DNA from 3 places in the Erwinia sp. BNK-24-b genome. Region 2 is predicted to be linked to each of the others. Evidence: predicted binding sites of a transcription regulator. Region 2 holds the regulator's gene; each other region holds the start of a gene.

The links. Region 2 encodes CRP, which controls carbon source genes, mostly activating them, when cyclic AMP is high. Its sites were predicted from a motif close to ATGTGANNNNNNTCACAT; they were not measured.
Region 1: a site for CRP is predicted at 2,256-2,273, ahead of yrbN (protein YrbN). Genes of this name have one in related genera too.
Region 3: a site for CRP is predicted at 5,424-5,441, ahead of ACMGGR_RS17085 (iron-containing alcohol dehydrogenase). Genes of this name have one in related genera too.

What each region holds. Positions count from the first base shown of each region.
Region 1 covers NZ_CP179901.1:417,652-425,575, reverse strand. The annotation lists gene ACMGGR_RS02030 (luciferase-like monooxygenase) at 1-109, shown strand, start outside; gene ACMGGR_RS02025 (DEAD/DEAH family ATP-dependent RNA helicase) at 260-2,176, opposite strand; gene yrbN (protein YrbN) at 2,193-2,249, opposite strand; gene nlpI (lipoprotein NlpI) at 2,354-3,238, opposite strand; gene pnp (polyribonucleotide nucleotidyltransferase) at 3,359-5,485, opposite strand; gene rpsO (30S ribosomal protein S15) at 5,784-6,053, opposite strand; gene truB (tRNA pseudouridine(55) synthase TruB) at 6,131-7,105, opposite strand; gene rbfA (30S ribosome-binding factor RbfA) at 7,105-7,506, opposite strand; gene infB (translation initiation factor IF-2) at 7,579-7,924, opposite strand, start outside.
Region 2 covers NZ_CP179901.1:266,317-274,240, forward strand. The annotation lists gene ACMGGR_RS01165 (putative adenosine monophosphate-protein transferase Fic) at 1-504, shown strand, start outside; gene ACMGGR_RS01170 (aminodeoxychorismate synthase component II) at 547-1,122, shown strand; gene argD (bifunctional acetylornithine/succinyldiaminopimelate transaminase) at 1,208-2,425, shown strand; gene ACMGGR_RS01180 (YccS/YhfK family putative transporter) at 2,463-4,541, opposite strand; gene crp (cAMP-activated global transcriptional regulator CRP) at 4,599-5,231, opposite strand; gene ACMGGR_RS01190 (phosphoribulokinase) at 5,635-6,504, opposite strand; gene ACMGGR_RS01195 (SH3 domain-containing protein) at 6,597-7,924, opposite strand, start outside.
Region 3 covers NZ_CP179901.1:3,709,753-3,717,676, forward strand. The annotation lists gene speE (polyamine aminopropyltransferase) at 1-519, shown strand, start outside; gene speD (adenosylmethionine decarboxylase) at 547-1,356, shown strand; gene ACMGGR_RS17065 (DeoR/GlpR family DNA-binding transcription regulator) at 1,388-2,149, opposite strand; gene ACMGGR_RS17070 (D-threonate 4-phosphate dehydrogenase) at 2,156-3,112, opposite strand; gene dtnK (D-threonate kinase) at 3,129-4,403, opposite strand; gene ACMGGR_RS17080 (2-keto-3-deoxygluconate permease 1) at 4,400-5,359, opposite strand; gene ACMGGR_RS17085 (iron-containing alcohol dehydrogenase) at 5,543-6,688, shown strand; gene ACMGGR_RS17090 (dihydrodipicolinate synthase family protein) at 6,706-7,590, shown strand; gene ACMGGR_RS17095 (phosphoglycerate dehydrogenase) at 7,635-7,924, shown strand, end outside.

The DNA.
Region 1 (7,924 bases), 150 kb from region 2:
GATGCGGGAAACGCAGGCGGATGAAATCATGGTCAACGGCCAGATTTTCGATAAGGAAGCGCGCCTGCACTCTTTTGCGCTGGCGATGGAAGCTTACCGTTCGCTGTAAGCGACGCGGCGGAGGGATCCTCTCCTCCGCCCGGCCATTAAATTACCGCTTCTGCCAGAAAGCGATCCTTGCCGGAATAGTGCTTAAGACCAATATAAAGAGCAAAAAAAAACCAGCCCGAAGGCTGGTTTTTTATTTCGCAGTCAGTGCTTACGCATCACGACGACGGGTTGGTGCGCTGCCGTCTTCACGACGCGGACCACGGTTACCACCGTCACGGCTGAAACCGCCGCCACGACGTTCGCCGCCACCGCTACGCTCGTTGCTGAAGCGACGACCGCCTTCGCTGCGGCCGCCTTCGCTACGACCGCCGCCGAAGCCGCCACGACCAGCACCAGCGCCTGGACCACCACGACGCTCGCCACCGCGATCGGCAGGACGAGGCTGTGCATCACCAATCAGCTGCATATTCATCGGTTTGTTCAGAATACGCGTGCGGGTGAAATGAGACAGGATATCGCCCGGCATGCCTTTCGGCAGCTCGATGGTAGAGTGCGTACCAAACAGCTTGATGTTGCCGATATAGCGGCTGCTGATGTCGCCTTCGTTAGCGATAGCGCCAACGATGTGACGTACTTCAACGCCGTCATCACGACCCACTTCGATACGGTAAACTTCCATATCGCCAACGTCACGACGTTCACGACGTGGACGGTCGCCATCACGGCTTTCGCGAGGACCACGATCCGGACGGTCGCCACGGCGATCGTCACGCTCTTTGAACTCACGACGCGGACGCGGAGCCGGATCGGCAGGAACGATCAGCGGACGCTCGCCCTGTGCCATTTTCAGCAGTGCGGCAGCCAGCGTTTCGATATCCAGCTCTTCTTCCGCAGGCTGCATTTTGCTCAGCAGCGCACGGTACTGTTCCAGATCGCTGCTTTCCAGCTGCTGCTGAACCTTCGCCGCGAACTTAGCCAGGCGACGCTCGCCCAGCAGTTCTGCGTTTGGCAGCTCAACTTCTGGAATAGTCAGCTTCATGGTGCGTTCGATGTTGCGCAGCAGACGACGCTCGCGGTTCTCAACGAACAGCAGCGCGCGACCAGCACGGCCAGCACGGCCGGTACGGCCGATACGGTGGACGTAAGACTCTGCATCCATAGGGATGTCATAGTTTACAACCAGGCTGATACGCTCAACGTCCAGACCACGTGCCGCAACGTCGGTCGCAATCAGGATATCCAGTCGACCATCTTTCAGGCGCTCCAGCGTCTGCTCACGCAGTGCCTGGTTCATATCGCCGTTCAGAGCTGCACTGTTGTAACCGCTGCGCTCCAGCGCTTCAGCCACTTCCAGCGTTGCGTTTTTGGTACGAACGAAGATGATCGCCGCATCAAAATCTTCTGATTCCAGGAAGCGTACCAGCGCGTCGGTTTTACGGCCGTAGGCTGTCCAGTAGCTCTGGCTGATGTCAGGACGCGTGGTCAGGCTTGACTGAATACGCACTTCCTGCGGCTCTTTCATGAAGCGTTTGGTAATACGACGGATCGCTTCAGGCATAGTTGCAGAGAACAGAGCGGTCTGATGACCTTCCGGGATCTGCGCCATGATAGTTTCAACGTCTTCGATGAAGCCCATACGCAGCATTTCATCGGCTTCGTCCAGCACCAGGCCGCGCAGGTTAGAAAGGTCTAACGTGCCGCGTTTCAGGTGGTCCAGCAAACGGCCAGGCGTACCCACAACAACCTGTGGACCCTGACGCAGTGCACGCAGCTGTACGTCATAACGCTGGCCGCCGTAAAGGGCCACTACGTTAAGACCGCGCATGTGTTTAGAGAATTCAGTTACGGCTTCTGCAACCTGAACCGCCAACTCACGAGTTGGTGCCAGCACCAGGATCTGCGGCGCTTTCAGGTTACTGTCAATGTTGTTCAGCAATGGCAGCGAGAACGCTGCGGTTTTGCCACTACCGGTCTGTGCCATACCCAGTACGTCACGGCCCGCCAGCAGGTGAGGAATACACTCAGCCTGGATCGGAGATGGCTTCACATAGCCTATGCCGTTAAGTGATTCGAGGATGGATTCGTTCAGACCCAGGTCAGCAAAAGTGGTTTCAATTTCAGTCATGTAGTACACGTGCCTCTTAGATTGCGGCGGCCAGTCTACATAACTCGTCGTGAAAACATTCAGTCATTTTCATCAAAAAGTGTGAACCGGCTCAAATTAGTGGTTTCGACGAACAAGAAAGCCCTCACCCGTGAAGATGATGACATTTCAAAAATCAGGACAAAAAAAGTTCGTCAGCTATTGCTGGTCAGATTCTGATAAATCGTCTTGTGTCTGGCCGAGTAGCGCCAGCTCCAACAATGCATATCGGTGCTCAACAAAGTTATGTACGTTGTTGGCGACCGTCAGCTTGAACAACGCTTCTGCGTTGCTCTTCTCCCCCAGACTTAGGTAGTGCTTACCTAAATAGAAGTTGGTTTCACTGAGATGTTCAGCGAGCGAGGTGTTATCCGTTGCGTCCGCCTTGAGCCTCTCCATCAGCGTGTTTTCGCTGATATGGCCCAGGTAGAACTCGACAATATTCCATCCCCATTGGTCTCTGTCCGCTTTGTCGTAGCGCTGTTGAAGCGATACGGCTGCCTGGTCGGCGTTTATCTCGCGTTCATTGAGATAGAGCCAAAGGCTGCGGAAGGGATCGTTAGGATCGTCTTGATAAAACGCCAGCAGATCATCTTGCGCCAGTTTAAATCTTCCACCGTAGTAGAGGGCGATACCGCGATTTAAATGCGCATAATTGTAAGTTGGATCAAGCTCAAGTACAGAATCAAACGCTTCGTAGGCGGCATCAAAGTTGCCTGCCTGCGTTAGATATATGCCTAAGTAATTGAATACTTCCGGCATATCTGGTCTGACAGATAGCGCTTGTGAAAAATCATTTCGCGCCAGTGCTCTCAAACCAAGACTATCATACAACACTCCGCGCTCATATAACAGCTGTGCGCGTTCATCATCGGTCAGGGCCCGACTGGCAAGAATTTGTTCCATGCGTGCCAGGATAACTTCCTGTTGCAGCGTAGGCTGTAGCGGAACAGCTAAAACCTCGTTGTTACGCCAATCCGAGTTGCTGCATCCTGCCAGCGTTAAAGCTGTCGCAACGAAACACCAGCGCAAAAAAGGCTTCATTTCCACTCCCGAATACAAACAATGGGATGACTCCTTCATCCGCCTGCCGTGCACAAGGTGTCGTCCTGCCCTCGCGATGAAACGGCTCTCCGCCCAACGGCGGAGAGCTTAGCGTTCTTCTTACTCTGCTGAAGCTTCTGGTGCTGGCGCAGCCGCCGCTTCCGGCTCGGCTGCTTCTTTGATGCTCAGGCGCACGCGGCCCTGACGATCAACTTCCAGTACCTTCACCGGCACTTCCTGGCCCATCTGCAGATAGTCAGTGACTTTCTCAACGCGCTTGTCGGCGATTTGAGAAATATGCACCAGACCTTCTTTACCGCCGCCGATAGCGACGAAGGCACCGAAGTCTACGATACGAGTAACTTTACCGTTGTAGATACGGCCCACTTCGATTTCTGCAGTGATCTCTTCGATACGACGGATAGCAAATTTCGCTTTGTCGCCATCGGTTGCCGCGATTTTTACGGTACCGTCATCTTCGATTTCGATGGTGGTGCCGGTTTCTTCGGTCAGCGCACGAATAACGGAGCCGCCTTTACCGATAACGTCTTTGATCTTGTCCGGGCTGATCTTGATGGTATGGATGCGCGGAGCAAACTGAGAGATATCGCCGCGTGGCGTGCTGATAGCCTGTTCCATTACGCCCAGGATGTGCAGACGTGCGCCCTTAGCCTGGTTCAGTGCCACCTGCATGATTTCGCGGGTGATACCTTCGATTTTAATGTCCATCTGCAGCGCGGTGATGCCTTCACGGCTACCGGCTACTTTAAAGTCCATATCGCCCAGGTGATCTTCATCGCCCAGGATATCAGACAGCACGACAAAGTTGTCGTTATCTTTAACCAGACCCATCGCGATACCGGCTACGGCCGCTTTGATCGGCACGCCCGCATCCATCAGCGCCAGAGAAGCACCGCAAACGGAAGCCATTGACGATGAACCGTTAGATTCGGTGATTTCTGACACTACGCGCACGGTGTACGGGAACGCATCGCCTTTAGGCATAACGGCCAGCACGCCACGCTTCGCCAGACGACCGTGACCAATTTCACGACGCTTCGGCGAACCGACCATACCGGTTTCACCTACGGAGTATGGAGGGAAGTTGTAGTGGAACAGGAAGCTGTCGGTACGTTCGCCCATCAGCTCGTCCAGATTCTGTGCGTCACGCGCGGTACCCAGCGTAGCCGTTACCAGCGCCTGAGTTTCACCACGGGTAAACAGCGCGGAGCCGTGAGTACGCGGCAGTACGCCAGTGCGCACGTCCAAGCCACGGATCATATCTTTTTCACGACCGTCGATACGCGGCTCGCCACGCAGAATGCGGCTACGCACCACGTTCTTTTCCAGACCGTGCAGGATGTCGCTGATTTCGCCTTCATCCAGGTCTGCATCTTCCGCCAGCAGCGCCGCTGTGGTTTCAGATTTGATCACGTCAACCTGAGCATAGCGCTCCTGTTTTTCAGTGATGCGATAGGCGTCGCTCAGGCGAGATTCGGCCAGCGCGGCGATGCGGCTGTGCAGCGCTTCGTTAACCGCTTCTGGCTGCCAGTCCCAGCGTGGTTTACCGGCTTCGGCAACCAGCGCCTTGATGTTCTCAATTACAACCTGCTGCTGCTCGTGGCCAAATACTACGGCACCCAGCATCTGGTCTTCGCTCAGCAGTTCCGCTTCGGATTCCACCATCAGTACCGCACCTTCGGTACCGGCAACCACCAGATCCAGCTTGCTCTCTTTCAGCTCGTCGGTGGTTGGGTTCAGCACGTACTGGTCATTGATATAACCTACGCGGGCAGAACCGATTGGGCCGTTGAACGGAATGCCTGACAGGCTCAGCGCGGCGGACGCACCGATCATCGCCACGATATCCGGGTTAACCTGTGGGTTAACGGAAACCACGGTAGCGATAACCTGCACTTCGTTAACGAAACCTTCCGGGAACAGCGGACGAACCGGGCGGTCAATCAGACGCGCAATCAGGGTTTCGCCTTCGCTTGGACGGCCTTCACGACGGAAGAAGCTGCCCGGGATACGGCCAGCAGCGTAGGTACGCTCCTGGTAGTTAACGGTCAGTGGGAAGAAGTCCTGACCTGGCTTAGCTTTTTTCTGGCCCACAACGGTGACGAATACGGCAGTATCGTCCATGCTTACCATCACGGCAGCCGTTGCCTGGCGCGCCATCATACCGGTTTCAAGCGTAACGGTATGCTGACCATACTGGAATTTTTTTACGATCGGATTCAGCAAAATTATATCCTTAACGTTCCTGGCAAGGCACCGCCCTGCCGTGAATCTTAAATCTTCTTTGCATCCTCGCGACTAATGACAACCCTAATCCCCCATGGGACAAAGCCTCTCATTAGCCGCGCGAATCTCTGCAACTGAAGATCACACTCAGCAACAATACAATAGTTTGGCCTGGATTGCTGCGTTCAGACTGAAAAAAGGGGCCGTAAAGGCCCCTTTTTAGCGAAACTCGCATAAATCTGCCTTTGGTTTCCTTTTCCTCGCAGGTGACTGAAGAAAAAGGCAGCAGATTGTAAGACTAGCGACGCAGACCCAGACGCTCGATCAGGCTGGTGTAACGTGCTACATCTTTACGCTTCAGGTAATCCAGCAGTTTACGACGCTGAGAAACCATACGCAGCAGACCGCGACGGCTGTGGTGGTCTTTTTTGTGCTCAGAGAAGTGACCCTGCAGATGGTTAATCTGTGCGGTCAGCAGAGCAACCTGAACTTCGGTAGAACCACTGTCGTTTGCATCACGGCCGTAATCAGCAACGATCTGCGCTTTAGTTTCAACACTTAGAGACATGTTACCACTCCAAATTTTAAGATAAATGTACAGGTGCCGATCTCTAATTCAGCAACCCAGTGTAAAGCCGAGTCATTCTACTCTGAGCCTGAGGCTTTCGCAAATGCCGCATCGGAATATTCTACAACCAGCCGCCGTGGCGCGACGCGGCCATCGTCGGCCACTTCCGCCATGCCGATAAACTTGCGTTCTTCGCCTTCCGTCACGCGGATCATGCCGGAATCCGGCACGTTAGTCGCCTGCACCGGCATACCCTGTTTAAAGTATGCGGCTACGCTGGTCAACAGATTCACTTCCGGATACGCAGCAGCAGGACTATCCATCGGCATCAGCAGCGGATCCAGCAGCTCTGCTGCTGGACGGCCGCTGGCAAGCGCTTCCTCACTGAGCGCCTGAAGCTGCTCAAGCGTCACCATGCTGGCAATCGGATAGGTCGCCACCTGCAGGCGGCGCAGGTAGATAACATGCGCGCCGCAGCCCAGAATTTCACCCAAATCGTCCGTAATGGTACGGATATAGGTGCCTTTCGAGCAGTGGATTTCCAGCTCCAGCTCAGAACCTTCCAGACGGATAAATTTTAGTTCATAGACGTTGATGCTGCGCGCTTCACGCGGTACTTCAATGCCCTCACGCGCGTATTCATAAAGCTTGCGCCCCTGATACTTGAGCGCCGAATACATCGACGGCACCTGCTGAGTTTCCCCACGGAAGCCGTCGAGCGCATCGTCGAGCTGCTGCTGCGTAAAGGTAACAGGCCGCTCGCTGATAATTTGCCCGTCGGCGTCCGACGTATCGGTACGCTGTCCCAGACGGGCCACCACGCGATAGCGCTTGTCAGAATCCAGCAGGTATTGAGAAAACTTGGTGGCTTCACCCAGGCAAATCGGCAGCATGCCGGTTGCCAGCGGATCGAGCGCGCCGGTATGGCCCGCCCGGTTCGCATTAAACAGTCGCTTTACTTTCTGTAGCGCATCGTTAGAGGAAAGCCCACCGGGTTTATCCAGCAGTAAAACACCGTGAATATCGCGTCCGCGACGACGAGGACGGCTCATTATTCCTCCTTGTCATCTTCCGCAGGGCCACGGCGCTCGGCGTCGTTGCGTACTACGTTAGTGACAAGGTTAGACATGCGCATACCTTCAACCAGCGAGTTATCGTAGAAGAAGGTTAACTCAGGCACGATACGCAGGCGCATCGCTTTGCCCAGCAGCGTACGGATATAGCCAGAAGCATCACCCAGCGCGCGCAGGCCCGCCTTGATAGCGTCTTCGTCTTTATCGTTTAAAAAGGTAACAAATACCTTGGCATAGGCCAGATCGCGGGAAACGTCGACGCCGGAAACCGTAACCATCATGCCCAGGCGCGGATCTTTAATCTCGCGCTGTAAAATAATCGCGATCTCTTTTTGCAGTTCCTGGGAGACGCGCTGCGGGCGACCAAATTCTTTCGCCATAATTCTTTTCCTCAAAAAATTCGGGAGGCACAGCGGCCTCCCAAATATATTGCTTTATGTTTCAGGCAACTATTAAGCGATAGTACGCTGGATTTCGATAATCTCGAAGACTTCGATCATATCGCCAACGCGCACATCGTTGTAGTTCTTCACGCCGATACCACATTCCATGCCGTTACGGACTTCGCTAACGTCATCTTTGAAGCGGCGCAGGGATTCCAGCTCGCCTTCATAGATAACCACGTTGTCGCGCAGTACGCGGATTGGGTTGTGACGTTTGATATTGCCTTCCGTCACCATACAGCCTGCAACAGCGCCGAACTTCGGTGATTTGAACACGTCACGCACTTCGGCCAGGCCGGTGATCTGGTGCTTGTACTCAGGTGACAGCATACCGCTCATCGCCTGCTTCACTTCG
Region 2 (7,924 bases):
CGCCTGCCAAATAATTTCCTGGCGAGCTTTTTATTAAGCGGCGCTTTGCCCGAGCTGGGCGCGCGCAATCCGGGTTTGCCTCACCTGCGGGCGATGCACCGTGAACTTTTCCAGGACGTGCTGGACGATGCCGGTGAACTGCGTCAGGTAGATATCACTATTGGCGACACGCCCTGCTGTCATTTCGAATATATCGAAAAAGAGGGAAATGCGCTGATGCAGGCGCTGGAAGAGGAAAACGGCCTTGCCGATCTTCCGCCTGAGCAGCTGGCCGAAAGGTTGGCCTGGTACTACTGCGAGCTGACCGTGCTGCACCCTTTTTTACGCGGTAACGGACGTGCCCAGCGTCTGTTCTTTGAACAGCTGATTATCCACGCCGGCTACGATATTCAATGGAACCGCATTGACCGTGAAAGCTGGCAGCTTGCCGTTAAAGCAAGCCTGGCAGGCGATCTGGCACCGCTGACCAACGCGTTTGGCAAAGTGGTAAGCGAGTGGGAATAAACCGGGTAGAATAGCGCCGTTTATTCTTTTCCCGGAGCCCGCATGCTGCTGTTGATCGACAACTATGACTCTTTTACCTGGAATCTTTATCAGTATTTTTGCGAGGCGGGCGCTGAAGTTCTGGTGCAGCGCAATGATGAGCTGACGCTGGCACAAATCAGCGCGCTGCGGCCAGACTATCTGGTTATTTCCCCCGGCCCCTGTACGCCCAACGAAGCCGGCATCTCGCTGGCGGCGATTCAGGCCTTTGCCGGGCAAATACCCATCCTCGGCGTTTGTCTGGGTCACCAGGCGATAGCTCAGGCTTTTGGCGGCAGGGTCGTCCGGGCGCGGGAAGTGATGCATGGTAAGACATCAGCGATTGAGCATAACGATGGCGGCGTATTTGCCGGACTGAATCATCCGCTGACGGTCACGCGCTATCATTCGCTAATTGTGGAGTCGGCTTCGCTGCCCGAGGAGTTTGACGTCACGGCCTGGACGCTGCGTGAGGGGCAACGCGATGAAATTATGGGCTTTCGGCATCGTCATTTGCCGCTGCAGGGCGTACAGTTTCATCCGGAAAGTATTCTTAGCGAGCAGGGGCATCAGCTGCTGCAAAATTTCCTCAGGCAATAATATTGTTTGCCTTAAAGTGATTTTTTATGCATATTTTGTGATTATAATTTCACTTTTCTGTAACGTAAAAAAGATGAGGTAGGCAATGGCAGCGGATAAATTAGCGGTAACGCGCGCAACGTTTGATGAGGTGATACTGCCTGTTTATGCACCAGCGCAGTTCGTGCCGGTAAAAGGAAAAGGCAGTCGCGTCTGGGATCAGCAGGGCAAAGAGTACGTCGACTTCTCTGGCGGCATCGCCGTTACCGCGCTGGGCCACTGCCATCCGGCGCTGGTAGAAGCGCTAAAAACCCAGGGCGAAACGCTGTGGCACACCAGCAACGTATTTACTAACGAACCTGCGCTGCGCCTGGCCAGCAAGCTGATTGCCGCCACCTTTGCCGAACGCGTATTCTTTGCCAACTCCGGTGCCGAAGCCAACGAAGCGGCTTTTAAAATGGCCCGTTACTACGCTACTAAACGCCATTCGCCGTTCAAAAGCAAGATTATTGCTTTTCATAATGCTTTCCACGGACGTACGCTGTTTACCGTTTCCGTTGGCGGACAGCCAAAATATTCCGACGGTTTTGGTCCGAAACCTGCCGATATTATCCATGTGCCTTTTAACGATCTGGCGGCGGTGAAAGCGGTTATTGACGATCATACCTGTGCCATCGTGGTTGAACCCATTCAGGGCGAAGGCGGCGTAATGCCCGCGACGCAGGAATTTATGCAGGGCCTGCGCGAGCTGTGCGATAAACATCAGGCGCTGCTGGTGCTGGATGAAGTGCAAAGCGGCATGGGCCGCAGCGGCAAGCTGTTTGCCCATGAGCATTACGGCGTGCAGCCCGATATTCTGACCACCGCGAAAGCGCTGGGCGGCGGTTTCCCGGTTAGCGCCATGCTGACCACCAACGAAATCGCTTCCGTTATGGCTCCGGGCGTTCACGGTACCACCTATGGCGGTAATCCACTGGCTTGCGCAGTAGCGGAAGCGGCGCTGGATATTATCAATACCGAAGAAGTCCTGAACGGCGTGGAAGCGCGTCGCGAGCAGTTTGTTACCGCTCTGAAAGCGCTGGATGCACAGCTGGATCTGTTCACCGACATCCGTGGTAAAGGGCTGCTGATCGGCGCGGCGCTGAAGCCGCAGCATGCGGGCAAAGCACGCGATTTCCTGAACGCTGCTGCGGCAGAAGGCGTGATGATCCTCAACGCCGGCACGGATGTTATCCGTTTCGCGCCTTCTCTGGTGATTGAACCGGCCGATATTGAAGAAGGGATGAATCGCTTTGCCACCGCAGTGAAAAAGCTGCTGGCTTAAGACGAATAGCCGGAGGCTGAACACCTCCGGCTATTGCTCAGGCGGATTTTCTCAGATGGCGCGACAGCCAGCGTCCATGATGAGGTCGATTGCTCCACGCCAGCGATGAGATAGTGTGCATCACGCCCAGGTGGCTCAAAATCCTTTTTACATGCCTTTCCAGAACCGTTACCGCTCCCTGATGAAACTCAATCTGCGCATCCAGCACGTTGCTGTCAGAGCTGGGGCCATCATATTCCAGCCGCTGCTGGCAGCGCTGTAGGGCCACTTCGCAGGTCTGTAAATAGCGCTCGGCAAGCTGTGGCGTCAGCATGGTATGTTCGCGTGCCAGGATGGTCATCGCATTAATGTGTTCAACAATGAACTGGCTGTGCGTTACCCACAGTTTCATATCGGCCAGATAGCTGGCGTTAAATCCCGGTTCCTGCATCGCCTGATTTAGCGAGTTAAACAGCGCATTGTGCGCCTGATTAACCCGCATGCGTTGCCATGCCAGCTTTTGCGGATCCTGTTCGTTGCCCAGCAGCTGCCGTAAAGCTTCCTGATAGGTTTCCAGCGCGTCGTGGGCGTTCTGTCGCAGCAGGCCGCTCTGCCACTGCGGCCAGAGCCAGACCATGCCGCCGAAGGCGATCAGGCAACCCATCAGCGTATCCAGCAGGCGCGGCAGTAGAAAATCGGCACCGTTCAGCGCCAGCAGCTGCAGTGAATAGACCGCCGTGACGGTAAAGCCAATCATCGCCAGGCCGTAAAATTTACGAATAACCAGATAGCCAGCCAGCGTCAGCGTTAGCATCACCAGCAGCACGGCCGATTCCGGCACCTGAAACCGTAGCGTCAGGGCGGCGATAACCAGTCCGGCAAGCGTGCCCAGCGCACGGTGCTGGATCCTTACCCTGGTCGCGCTGTAGCCGTTCTGGCTGACGAACATCACCGTCATCAGTATCCAGTAGGGCTTGGGCAGATTAAAGAACAGGGCCAGCGAACTGGCGAAAGCGAGCATCACGGCAAATCTGGCTGCGGTACGCAGCGCCGCGGACTTCAGGGACAGATAGCTTTTAATAGCGGGCAGCAGCGGCAGCCGTTTTTGCCTGTCGGCCATTAAATCGCGCTGATAGAGCGGCCGCTGGGTTCGTAACACGCGGGCGATGCGGTTAAAGTGATAAGCGCAAAAATTACCCACCGGATTGGCAGGATGCTGACGGGCGATTTTTTCCAGCGCCCGCAGCTGTTTCTCCATGCTGAAACGCTCAGGTAGCTGGTGATACAGGATATTATCAGCAAGCTCCCGCAAACGGGCGGCGATGGTCAGCGCATTCCAGCGGATCACGGCTTCAGCATGACTTTGTTCGACCAGCTTCTGCACCTCTTCCGGCTGGTGCAGGCTGACGGCGATATGCTCCTGCAAATCCAGCGCTACCTGGAAAGCACGGGTCAGCCGTTTGTGATGATTGTCATTGCTGGCGGAGAGCATGTGCATCTGCTGATAGCAGGTGGTAATCAGATCGACCGCCTTTTGCTGACGAGCCAGCAGCGGCGGCAGCGCTTTTTCCGGGTCGGTCAGTTTGGTGAGCAGCGTATATTTGGCTTCGCAATAGTCAGCCAGCTCGCGGTAAAGCAGGCTCAGCGTTTCCCGCATCGGCTGCTCTTTCCACAGCCAGAACCAGAACCAGTTAAAAACGCCGTACCAGACGGTGCCCAGGATATAGAGCGAAGGCGGCTCCCAGATCGGCATGCGTCCCGCAAGGCTGAGGGTAAAAATCCCGGCAATTAAGGCGCCGGGCAGCAGTCTGCCGTGTAGCGGGCTGATTTCGCCGGTCACGCCCAGCAGCAGCGCCATAAAAAACAGGATAGCGGGCAACGGAACGGCATGCTCGCCCAGATACTGCACCAGGAAACTGCTGAGGGCGAACAGGCCCCCGCCGATAAGCAGGCGCTTAAAGAAGCGTTTGTGCGGCGTGTCCAGACCGGCAATATTGCAGCAGGCAGGCACCAGCGAGAAGAGAAGGCCATTTTGCAGACTGCCCAGCAGCCAGCCAACGGTCACGGGCAGGCACAGCACCAGCGTCTGGCGCAGCGCGTAGTTAACTTCGGGATGATAGATGAGTCGGCGCCACATAATCTGGATCTGCTAAAAAGGCGCAATAGCGATATTGCGCCTTACTCTCAGAACGGCTTAGCGTGTGCCGTAGACAACGATAGTTTTACCGTGAGCGGAGATCAGATTTTGATCTTCCAGCATCTTCAGGATACGCCCAACGGTTTCACGCGAGCAGCCAACGATTTGACCAATTTCCTGACGGGTAATCTTAATCTGCATGCCGTCCGGATGGGTCATGGCGTCCGGCTGCTTAGCCAGGTTTAGCAGGGTTTGCGCGATGCGACCTGTCACATCGAGGAAAGCTAAATTGCCCACTTTCTCTGAGGTTACCTGCAGGCGACGCGCCATCTGTGAGGAAAGACGCATCAGGATATCAGGGTTGACCTGAATCAGCTGGCGGAACTTTTTATAAGAGATTTCAGCCACTTCACAGGCAGTTTTCGCTCGTACCCAGGCGCTGCGCTCCTGGCCTTCTTCAAACAGGCCAAGCTCGCCAATAAAGTCGCCCTGATTGAGGTAGGAAAGGATCATCTCTTTGCCTTCTTCATCCTTGATCAACACCGCTACCGCGCCTTTGACGATGTAGTAAAGGGTTTCTGCTTTCTCACCCTGGTGGATCAGCGTACTTTTGGATGGATACTTATGAATATGGCAATGTGACAGGAACCATTCAAGTGTCGGGTCTGTTTGCGGTTTGCCGAGAACCATTCGCTGTTATCCTCTGTTGTTATCGTGCCTAAATACAGGGGCAGAGTTCCCTGACAGGCGTTGAAATAGTCAAGCGCTTCCCAATGCAGGAATTTTATTCGGCTCTCTGTTGAGTGCCGGGCTCGTTATGTCGTCCCGTTTCGTCTGGTTTGTAGAGTACTGACGAAATTCAGCTTTGTTTGTAGCACAGCTTTGCATGGGTGTCTTCTGTTGTCTCGCTTCAGCATAGCGGGAAATCTGCCCGATTGCCGTTTTAGTTATCAGAACATCTTCATAAGTTAACTAAATGAATTAGAGGAACTTGTTACACCGACAGCGACAACGCGGGCAGCAACATTCTCCATTTTGAGAGAATCCTTACCCCCGGGTAAGCATCAGCCGCCGCGCGCTTAAGCCGGAAGCGCTACTTAATTTTCTTGCCTTCAATCAGCCGCTTGACCAGCGGGCCCATGATCAGCTCCATCGCCAGACCCATTTTGCCGCCCGGCACCACCAGCGTATTGATATGGGAAATAAAAGCGCCCTGCAGCATCGCCAGCAGATAAGGGAAATCGATATTTTCCAGCGCCTGAAAATGGATCACGACAAAGCTTTCATCAAGCGAGGGAATACCACGCGCAGCGAAGGGATTGGAGGTATCCACCGTCGGCACGCGCTGAAAGTTGATATGGGTACGGGAGAACTGTGGCGTAATAAAGTTAATGTAATCTTCCATTGAGCGCACTACGGAGTCCATTACCGCCTCGCGCGAGTGCCCGCGTTCGCTGGTGTCGCGGATCATTTTTTGTATCCACTCCAGATTGACGATCGGCACCACGCCAACCAGCAGATCGACATGCTGCGAAACGTTATTCTGCGGCGTCACCACGCCGCCGTGCAGTCCTTCGTAAAACAGGACATCGGTAGGTTCCGGCAGCGGCTGCCACGGCGTAAACGTACCGGGAACCTGGTTCCACGGTACTGCCTCGTCGTAGGTATGCAGATATTTTCTGGACTGACCGCTGCCGCTGCGGCCATATTCCACAAAGGTCTGTTCCAGCAGGGAGAAGTCGTTGGCTTCAGGCCCAAAATAGCTGATATGGCGGCCCATATCCCGCGCTTTGCGGATCGCCATGTCCATTTCAGGCCGGGTATAGCGATGGAAGCTGTCGCCTTCCAGCTCGGCGGCGTGCAGGCCAAGCTGTTGAAATATTTTGCGAAAGGCCAGGCTGGTGGTGGTGGTGCCTGCGCCGCTGGAACCGGTTACGGCAATCACTGGATGTTTGGCGGACATAAGCATTTCCTGTGAGCGTTATTCCGCCATTGTTAGCACGTTTTATTGTTCGTTGTCATCTGTTGCCCGGTAGTGAGCCGGGCAACGGCGGCTTATTCGATAAAGGTAAGTGCGAATAATGGTTTAGCGGCCAGTGAAGTCAGATCTTTGTCTTCCGGGTAGTGGGTAAGCAAAGGGAAGAAGACGGCGCCGCCGATAATACTTCGTCCTTCGTGGCTTTGCGTATGCAATCCCCACATGTTCTGGTAAGTCATGGGAACAAGCTTGCCGTCGAGTTCGGTATTGCCGATATACAGCATAATGTGGCCGTCAATATGAATCAGCGTAGTGAACGGCCTGCCGTTTTTCACCAGATAATCCAGCCGGGCGGCGGGACTCAGCTTGCTCACATCGACCACGCGACCGCTTGCGGCTTGCTCAGAGGAATCGCGCGGCAGAAACAGACCAAACGGCATCATCAGGCTACGCATCTCGGCGGAACAGTCGTTATAGAAATTGAATTGTCCCCAGCCATAAGGTTTGCCCTGCATCGACTTGATTAACCTGGCGATATTGGCAGGAGTCATTGGCAGCGGCATGGGGGCAAAATCTTGCTGTTCTGTGTTAACCCAGCTGATTTCGGCCTTGCCATCCGCCGTTTTGACCGGAACAGCAATGCGAGGCTGCCCGTTTTGCTGCTGAAGCGGCAGGATAGTGCCGGGACGCGCGATAAAATAGAAACGGTTTTCTGTCGCGACAGAGACGGGCTCTCTAACCGCGCTGGCCAGCTGCTGCTGCGCCAGCCCGCGCCAGCGGGTGACAAACATTTCATCGACCGTGGCGACGTCGTCACTCTTAACCCAGCCCATTAGCGTGGGGGAGACAATATACTGCCAGGCTCTGTCTTTACTGGTTGCTAAAGTATAAAGCGGCGTACCTGCCCGAATTGCTGATACCTGTAAATTGTCAAAAGGATAGCCCTGTCCGGCTCGTCCTGGGTCATCAAAAGCCGGATCGCTGGTTGGCAATGCCCTGAGCAAGGTTTCTCTGACGGCAATAGAGCGTCCTGCACTTTCGTCAGTGACGGAGACGGTTATATTCGCTTTGACCGCATCCTTCCATGACTGAGGAAGCACGCGAAAATTCAGCCCGTAGCTTTTTGCACTACTGGTTAAGTAAGTGTCCGCGACCTGGTTAATCGCATCCCTGGCTGCATGCGTCGCGATAATTTTATCGATATAGAGCGGGTTCCAGGGGGATCTATCTTTTTCCCCCGTACCAAAATAGCGCGCCTTTAACGCGGCGAAGTGCCGCTGCTGCGTTGCCGCATCTATCACGGGCGTGTTATAGCCGACGGCGGCTGGCGGTAACCACTTATCACTCTCCTGCGAGTAGCGCGCCAGAGGGAAAATGGATTTTGTCGCATCGACAGGCGTGGTTT
Region 3 (7,924 bases), 1.4 Mb from region 2:
GTGACGTTCTGCAAACAATATCTGCCCAACCATAACGCAGGCGCTTATGACGATCCGCGCTTTCGCCTGGTGATCGACGACGGCGTCAACTTTGTCAGCAGCTGCAACGAAAAGTTTGACGTGATCATTTCCGACTGCACCGATCCTATCGGGCCTGGCGAAAGCCTGTTCACCTCAGAATTTTATGCAGGCTGTAAGCGCTGCCTCAATGAAAACGGCATTTTTGTCGCGCAGAATGGCGTCTGCTTTCTCCAGCAGGATGAGGCTATCAACAGCCATCGCAAGCTGAGCCACTACTTTGGCGATGTCAGCTTCTACCAGGCGGCGATCCCGACCTATTACGGCGGCATCATGACCTTTGCGTGGGCAAGCGACAACCCGGCGCTACGCCAGCTGGATACGGCAACGCTTGCGGCTCGCTACCAGCAAGCTGGCCTGACCTGCCGCTATTACAATCCGGCGATCCATACTGGCAGCTTTGCCCTGCCGCAATATCTGTTGAATGCGCTGGCCGACTGACCGCGCATTTTAAGGGGGTGAACGAAATTGCAAAAGCTTAAACTACATGGCTTCAACAACCTGACGAAAAGCCTGAGTTTTTGTATCTACGATATCTGTTATGCGAATACCGATGCGGAGCGTGACGGATACATTGCGTACATTGATGAGCAGTATAATGCTAACCGCCTGACGGAGATCCTTAGCGAGACCTGCTCGATTATTGGGGCCAACGTGCTGAATATCGCGCGTCAGGACTATCAGCCGCAGGGTGCCAGCGTCACTATTCTGGTCAGCGAAGAGCCGATCGATCCAAAAGATATTGATAATTCAGAACATCCTGGCCCGCTGCCGGGTTCGGTGGTTGCGCATCTGGATAAGAGCCATATTTGCGTGCACACCTATCCGGAAAGCCATCCGGAAGGCGGCCTTTGCACTTTCCGCGCGGATATTGAGGTTTCGACCTGCGGCGTGATTTCGCCGCTGAAAGCGCTGAACTATTTAATCCACCAGCTTGAATCCGATATCGTCACCATCGACTACCGCGTGCGTGGTTTTACGCGCGACGTCAACGGCGTGAAGCACTTTATCGATCATGAAATCAATTCGATTCAAAACTTTATGTCGGAAGATATGAAGTCGATGTACGACATGATGGATGTGAACGTCTATCAGGAGAATATCTTCCATACCAAGATGCTGCTGAAAGAGTTTGACCTGAAACACTACCTGTTTAACACCAGACCGGAAGACCTGACGCCGCAGGAGCACAAGCGTATTACCGATCTGCTGTGGAAAGAGATGCGGGAAATCTATTACGGACGCAATATTCCGTCTGTTGGCTTTAAAACGCTATAGGTTTTACGAACGGGCCGCTGACGGCCCGTTTTTACTTTGCCAGCGTCAGCGTAAAAGGCTGGCCGCTGAGTTCCTGCACTTCCTTCTCGCCCAGCTGCTCGTCGGTAATGATATCGGTCAGATTTTGCAGCGGCGTCGCGCAAAACAGCGACCACGACCCATATTTGCTGCTGTCCGCCAGTAAAACTTTGCGGCGCGCATTGGCCAGCAAATCCTCTTTCAGCCCCGCTTTTTCCTCGGTCGGCGTGGTAATGCCCTTTTCCAGACTCCACGAGTTACAGCTGACGAAAGCCACATCCGGATAGATATTGCGCAGCAGCCTGCGGCCATGCTCACCGACACAGGACTGGCTGGAATCGTCAATCCGTCCGCCAATGATAGTGACTTCAATCTGCCTGAACTCCGACAGAAACAGCGCGATATGCAAATCTGCCGTAATCACGCGCAGCGGCAAATGCGTTAACTGACGCGCCAGTTCCAGCATAGTGGTGCCCGCGTCCAGCACGACGGAATCGTTAGCCTTCACCAGGCCGGTGGCCGCTATGGCGATAGCCTGCTTTTCCGTCAGGTGACGCTGCATTTTCTCAAGCGTGGTAGGCTGCGCGGGAATAAAACGGTTAAGCGTAACGCCGCCGTGCGTACGGCTGATTACGCCTTCCTGATCGAGCTTGATGAGATCACGCCGAATCGTGGCTGGCGACGCGGATATCGCGGCAACCAGCTGATCGACGGTAACCAGATTATGACTTTTCAGATAGTCCATAATCTGGTCGAGGCGACTTTGTCCCTTCATATATCCTTATGCAAGCTGCATCGCTAGCTGAATGGAAATCGCCATGCTCTCAGACTTCGCTTTACCTGTCCAGGCAATATCAAACGCCGTGCCGTGGTCGGCCGAGGTGCGGATAAACGGCAGGCCAGCGGTGATATTGACGCCGTCGTAAAAGCCCAGCAGCTTCAGCGGGATATGCCCCTGGTCATGGTACATTGCGACCACTATATCGTACTGCCCTTCATAACATTGCAGAAAGACGGTATCCGGCGGACAAGGGCCAGACACGTTGATGCCCTGCTCCTTCATCGCCTTAACCGATGGCCCGACGATGGTTATTTCTTCGTCGCCGAACAGGCCGTTTTCGCCCGCATGGGGATTAACGCCAGCGACCGCGATACGCGGTTTCTCGTAGCCAACGCGCTTGAGGAAGGTTTCTGCCATACCGATTACCGTTTCTACGCGCTCGCGGTTCAGCGTATCCAGGAACTTACGCAGCGCGATGTGCGTGGTGACGTGGATGACTTTCAGCCTGTCGGTATAAAGTACCATCGCGTAGTTTTTAGTGTCGGTCAGCTTCGCCAGCAGTTCAGTATGGCCCGGATAAAGATGGCCAGCGGAATGCAGCGCTTCCTTATTCAGCGGCGCGGTAGCAATCGCCTGAACTTCGCCCGCCAGTGCCAGTTCGGTGGCGCGTTTCACACAGCGCCAGGCTAAATCGCCCGCCGCGACCTGGACCACGCCAGGCTTTAACGCGGCGGGATCGGCCAGCGGCTCGTCAATAATATTGATAATGCCTGGCGCAAAATGCGCGTCGGCCACGCTGTTTAATACCCGTAGTTCTGCCTGCGGCGTAATACCTAATGCCATAATGCGCTGCAGCGTACTGGCGCAGCCCACTACCACGGCTGACGCGCCGGACAATGCTCCCTCGGCCAGAGATTTGATGATAATTTCCGGGCCAATCCCTGCCGGATCGCCCATAGTTACGGCTACAACTTTATTTTGCCTCACTGTACATCTCCTCTATATAGCAGATAGCTTCACGCAATATGTTTTCACTGCCAAACCCGCCTGCTTTGGTAATCACAGGAAGATCGTCAATATCACTTTGAGTAAACGTTCCCCAGGGGATGCAGGGTGCAATCTCTCCGGCAATGCGGTAGCCCTGCGCGTTGAGAATTCGGGCAACGGCAATAGCGATATCGCCGCCCGTCAGAAAGAGGCTGCCGACCTGCGCCCGGTCCAGAATAGCCAGCGTCAGCTCCGCCAGCCGCTGGCTAATGATTTCGCCCAGCGCCTGCCTGGTCAGCTGCCACTGCTCACACAAAGTATTAATTTGTTCCCTGTCACGCTCGTCGCGGCAGGTTCTCAGCACACAGTGCTGCCGCTGATGCAGTATGCGGGCGGCAATCCCGGCCAGTTCATCCACCTGCCGATGCGGTTCGCTACCGAGCAAGGCCTGCACCTCAATATCAACAATCCGTAGATTTTCCTGCTGGCTAACGCAGGCAACCTGGCGCCGTGTTGCTTCGCTCATCGATCCGGCAACAATGAGCATTGGCAGTTTTGCGCGCGCCGTAAGGTAAGCAGAGCAAGGTAAGGCATTGGCCAGACCTGCCGCGCCCGCCAGCACATAACGACAGTCAAGACGTACAGCAGCCTGAGCCACAGCCTGCAAATCTTCTTCGGTTACGGCATCGACAACGACGAGGGTTGGCTCATCTTTGGCCAGCAGTTTTAACGTTTGATCAAGGTCTGGTGAGCGAACCTGCTCAAGATAAAGCTCCTGTACCTTCAGGCCAGCCTGCTGCGCCAGAAGATCGGCAATGCGAGAGGTGGCTACCGGCGTTTTAGGATCGCTGGCGAATTCGGTTTGATGAACAGGGATCTGGTTTACCAGACAGTGTCCGTTCAGGGTTACTCTTCCTGCGGCAGGGATGGCGGCGGCCACGATAGCGATACGGGCATGCACCGCCTGCATTGCAGCCGCGATTTCCGCACCCACGTTACCGCGAAAAGTGGAATCTATTTTTTTATAAATTAAAGGTGCGTCCATGGCTGAAAGCAGCCCGGCAATTGCTTTACTGACCCGGTTCGCCGCCGTCAAAGCATCACAGGCACGGCTATCCGTATTGACCACAATAACGTCTGCGTGCCTGTTATAAGCGCTCCCATCGCGGAGCAGAACATCAGTACGGGCACCCTTTTTGGCCAGCTGCACGCCGGTATCGTTAGCGCCGGTGAAATCGTCGGCTATCACTAACATCTTCATCGCATAGGATCCTTTTTTACTGGAGCAAGGCGAGCATTGCGCCTGGCTACCCATGATGTCAGCAACGGCGTTAATATCGCGGTCGTGATTACTGAAGCAGCAATCAAGGGAGCCGCCGCCGAGGCTGCCGAAGCCAGCGTCGGATCGGCCTGGGCAATCGCCAGCGGCGTGGCGACGGCATTACCTGCCGTACTTGAAGCCGCTGCGCCCGCTACGCCAGTCCCGCCCGCCAGGCGATCGGCTTTAATGTTAAAAAATCCCCCGACCACGGTGGTTAAGATGCCCAGTAACACGCCCGCCATCCCTCCTTCCAACAGCATGCCAAGATTGATTCCGGCACCAAGCGCGAAGGCAAAGAACGGGATCAGTAGCGGGCCACCTTTAGTCAGGAAATGGCGCATATCGCTGTCTATATTCCCAAGGATCATGCCTACAACCAGTGGTATCAGCACTGCCACCAGCGCCATTATTGGAATATTTGCCATCCCGGCAGCACCCAGAGCAATCAGAGTAAAAAACGGACCGTCATTCAGTGACAAAACGGATATTGCGCCTACATCACGCTGGTTGCCAAACTCCCCCACTAACGCCGCATAAAGCCCACCGTTAGAGTTACTCATGGCAGAAATAATCGCGATGCTGGTCAGGCCAAACAGCCCGCTCTCTCCGGCAAAACGTTCGACCAGCAGCCCGACCCCGGTTGCTACCAGCAGTTTAGTCAGCGTAATGCTTCCGCCCTGCAAAATCGTATGAGGGGCGGCCCTGAAGCTAATGCCGGCTCCCATACAAAGCAGAAAGGCCCCGATTAAAGGCGCGCCGCCATTTTTGAACAGCGCGGTGGTAAACCCACCGATCTCCAGCGCATGCGGCGCAAACGTATTTATGGCTGCCCCCATGACCAGCGGAACGACCATCATTCCACCTGGTATTCTTTCTATGCCCTGTTTTATCTTCATTGGCTTCCCTGCCTGCAAGTAGTAGCATACCGCAAATTGATTATACTCAATCATAATTGATTATATGTGAGCATGATCAAATTAATCAATATCGATTTGCCCTATAAATTTATCAGGCCTTGCTCAACACTGACGAGCAAATGACTAAATATAATCAATTCACTCATCAGCAGGACAGGACGCATGACCATCAACAGCACCGTGATTAGTGGCTATCAGACGCTTAACGACATCGGCTATCTGCTACAAAACCATCAGCACGTACTGCTGGTGACGGATAAGAACATCGCTGGCATCGCAGCGGTACAACAGCTTATCGGGCAGCTTCGCAGCAAAACGACGCTGAGTATTGTGGACACCGTTCCGCCGGAACCCAGTCAGCATGACGTGGCAGCCGTTGTAACTTCGTTACAGGTACAAAACGTGGATCTGGTGATTGGCATCGGCGGCGGTAGCGTGCTGGATGTTGCTAAGCTGCTTTCCGTGCTGTGCTGTACCGGTGCGCCTTCGCTGGATGCGCTGTTAGCGGGCGAAAAACCGCAGCGCCGCACTGCTTCTTTATTAATACCTACGACCGCCGGAACAGGTTCCGAAGCCACGCCGAATGCGATTCTGGCAATCCCGGAAAAGGAAACCAAAGTCGGCATTATTTCGCCCGTGATGCTGCCGGATTACGTCATTCTTGCGCCCGAACTGACCACCAGCATGCCGGCGCATATCGCTTCTTCTACCGGTATTGATGCGCTCTGCCATTTAATTGAATGTTTTACCGCCACCGTGTCGAATCCGGTCAGCGACAACTATGCGCTGATCGGCCTGAAAAAGCTGTTTACCAGCCTGGAAACGGCAGTGGCCGACCCGAAAAACCTGGCGGCGCGTCTCGATATGCTGTGGGCTTCTTACTATGGCGGCGCGGCTATCGCCCATGCGGGAACGCATCTGGTGCATGCCATGTCCTATCCGCTTGGCGGCAAATACCATATTCCACACGGCGTGGCGAACGCCATTCTGCTGGCACCGTGCATGCGCTTTGTGCGCCCTGCCGCCGTCGGCAAATTTGCTCAGGTCTATGACTTACTGCCGGACGCGGATGCTTCGCTAAGTAAAGAAGAGAAGTCCGTGGCGCTGGTGGACTACTTCGCCGCGCTGGTAAAACGCCTGAAACTTCCCGCCAGCCTGGATGAGCTGGGTATCAATGCCGACCATCTGCCGTACCTGGTCGAAGCCGCGCTGGACGTACAGCGCCTGATGAAGAACGTTCCTGCCCCGGTTAGCGCCAACGACGTCCGCGAGGTCTACCTGACGCTGTTCCCGGCCCTGAATCACTGACAAATTACGAGGACACCATGAGCAAAAAAATCACTGGCGTACTGACTGCCATCGTCACGCCGTTTACGAAAGATGGCGACTATAACGAAGCGGCCATGCGCGTACAGATCCGGCGCCAGCTGGCAGCGGGTAACGGTATTTTCTGCGGCGGCACCAACGGCGAGTTTTTTGTGCTGAATGCACAAGAGAAGCTGGCCGTAGCGAAAACCTGCGTGGAAGAAGTGGCAGGCAAAGCACACGTAGTGGCGCACATTGGCGAGATCTCCACTCGTGAGACTATCCGCCTTGGCAAACAGGTAGCCGCGCTGGGCGTAGACGCCGTTTCGGTGATCACACCGTGGTTTGTGCCGCTGAAGCAGGAAGAGCTGATTGCGCATTATGAAGAAGTAGCGGATGCGCTGGACGTACCGATTTTCCTCTACAACATCCCGGCCCGCACCGGTAACACGCTGCAACCTGAAACGGTGCGCAAGCTGGCCGCTCACCCGAACATCATCGGCATCAAGGATAGCGCGGGCAGCTATGAAAGCCTGAGCGGCTTCCTGCAGGCGGCGGAAGGCATTGATAACTTTGACGTTCTGAACGGCCCTGACTCGCTGATCCATCAGGGTTTTGTTGACGGCTGCTCTGCCTGTATCTCCGGGCTGGCCAACGTCGCACCGAACGAGATCAACGCTATCTGGGCACGCTTCCGCGACGGCGATATTGCCGGTTCGCACAAAGCGCAGGAAAACGTCACCGGCCTGCGTACCGACCTTTACAGCGTGGGCTTCTCGCCTGCGGCCGTGAAAAAGGCCGTCGCGCTGATGGGCCATGACGTAGGCGAAAGCCGCTATGCCGTCCGCTTCAGCGCGGAAGAAGAACAGCGTATTCGCCAGATCGTTAATCAATATATTCACTAATTTGCGGCGGCGTTGCCGCCCGCTTTGATACCAGGACACGCAAGATGAAAGTGATTTGCACTTCCCCATCCTTCGCGAAATACGATACTCAGCCGATCGACACGCTGCGGCAGCAGGGATTTGAGCTGATCAAACTGCCTGCCGATGCACCGCTGAGTGTCCTACAGCCACACCTGGCGGAAACCGTGGCGATGATCGTTGCCTTTACCGACGTGAATGAAGAACTGCTGGCGCTGGCCCCGCAGCTTTCCATTGTCTGCAAGCACGGCGTAGGCGTCGATAACATCGATCTGGCTGCCACCAAAGCACGCGGTATCTATGTGACCAACGTGCC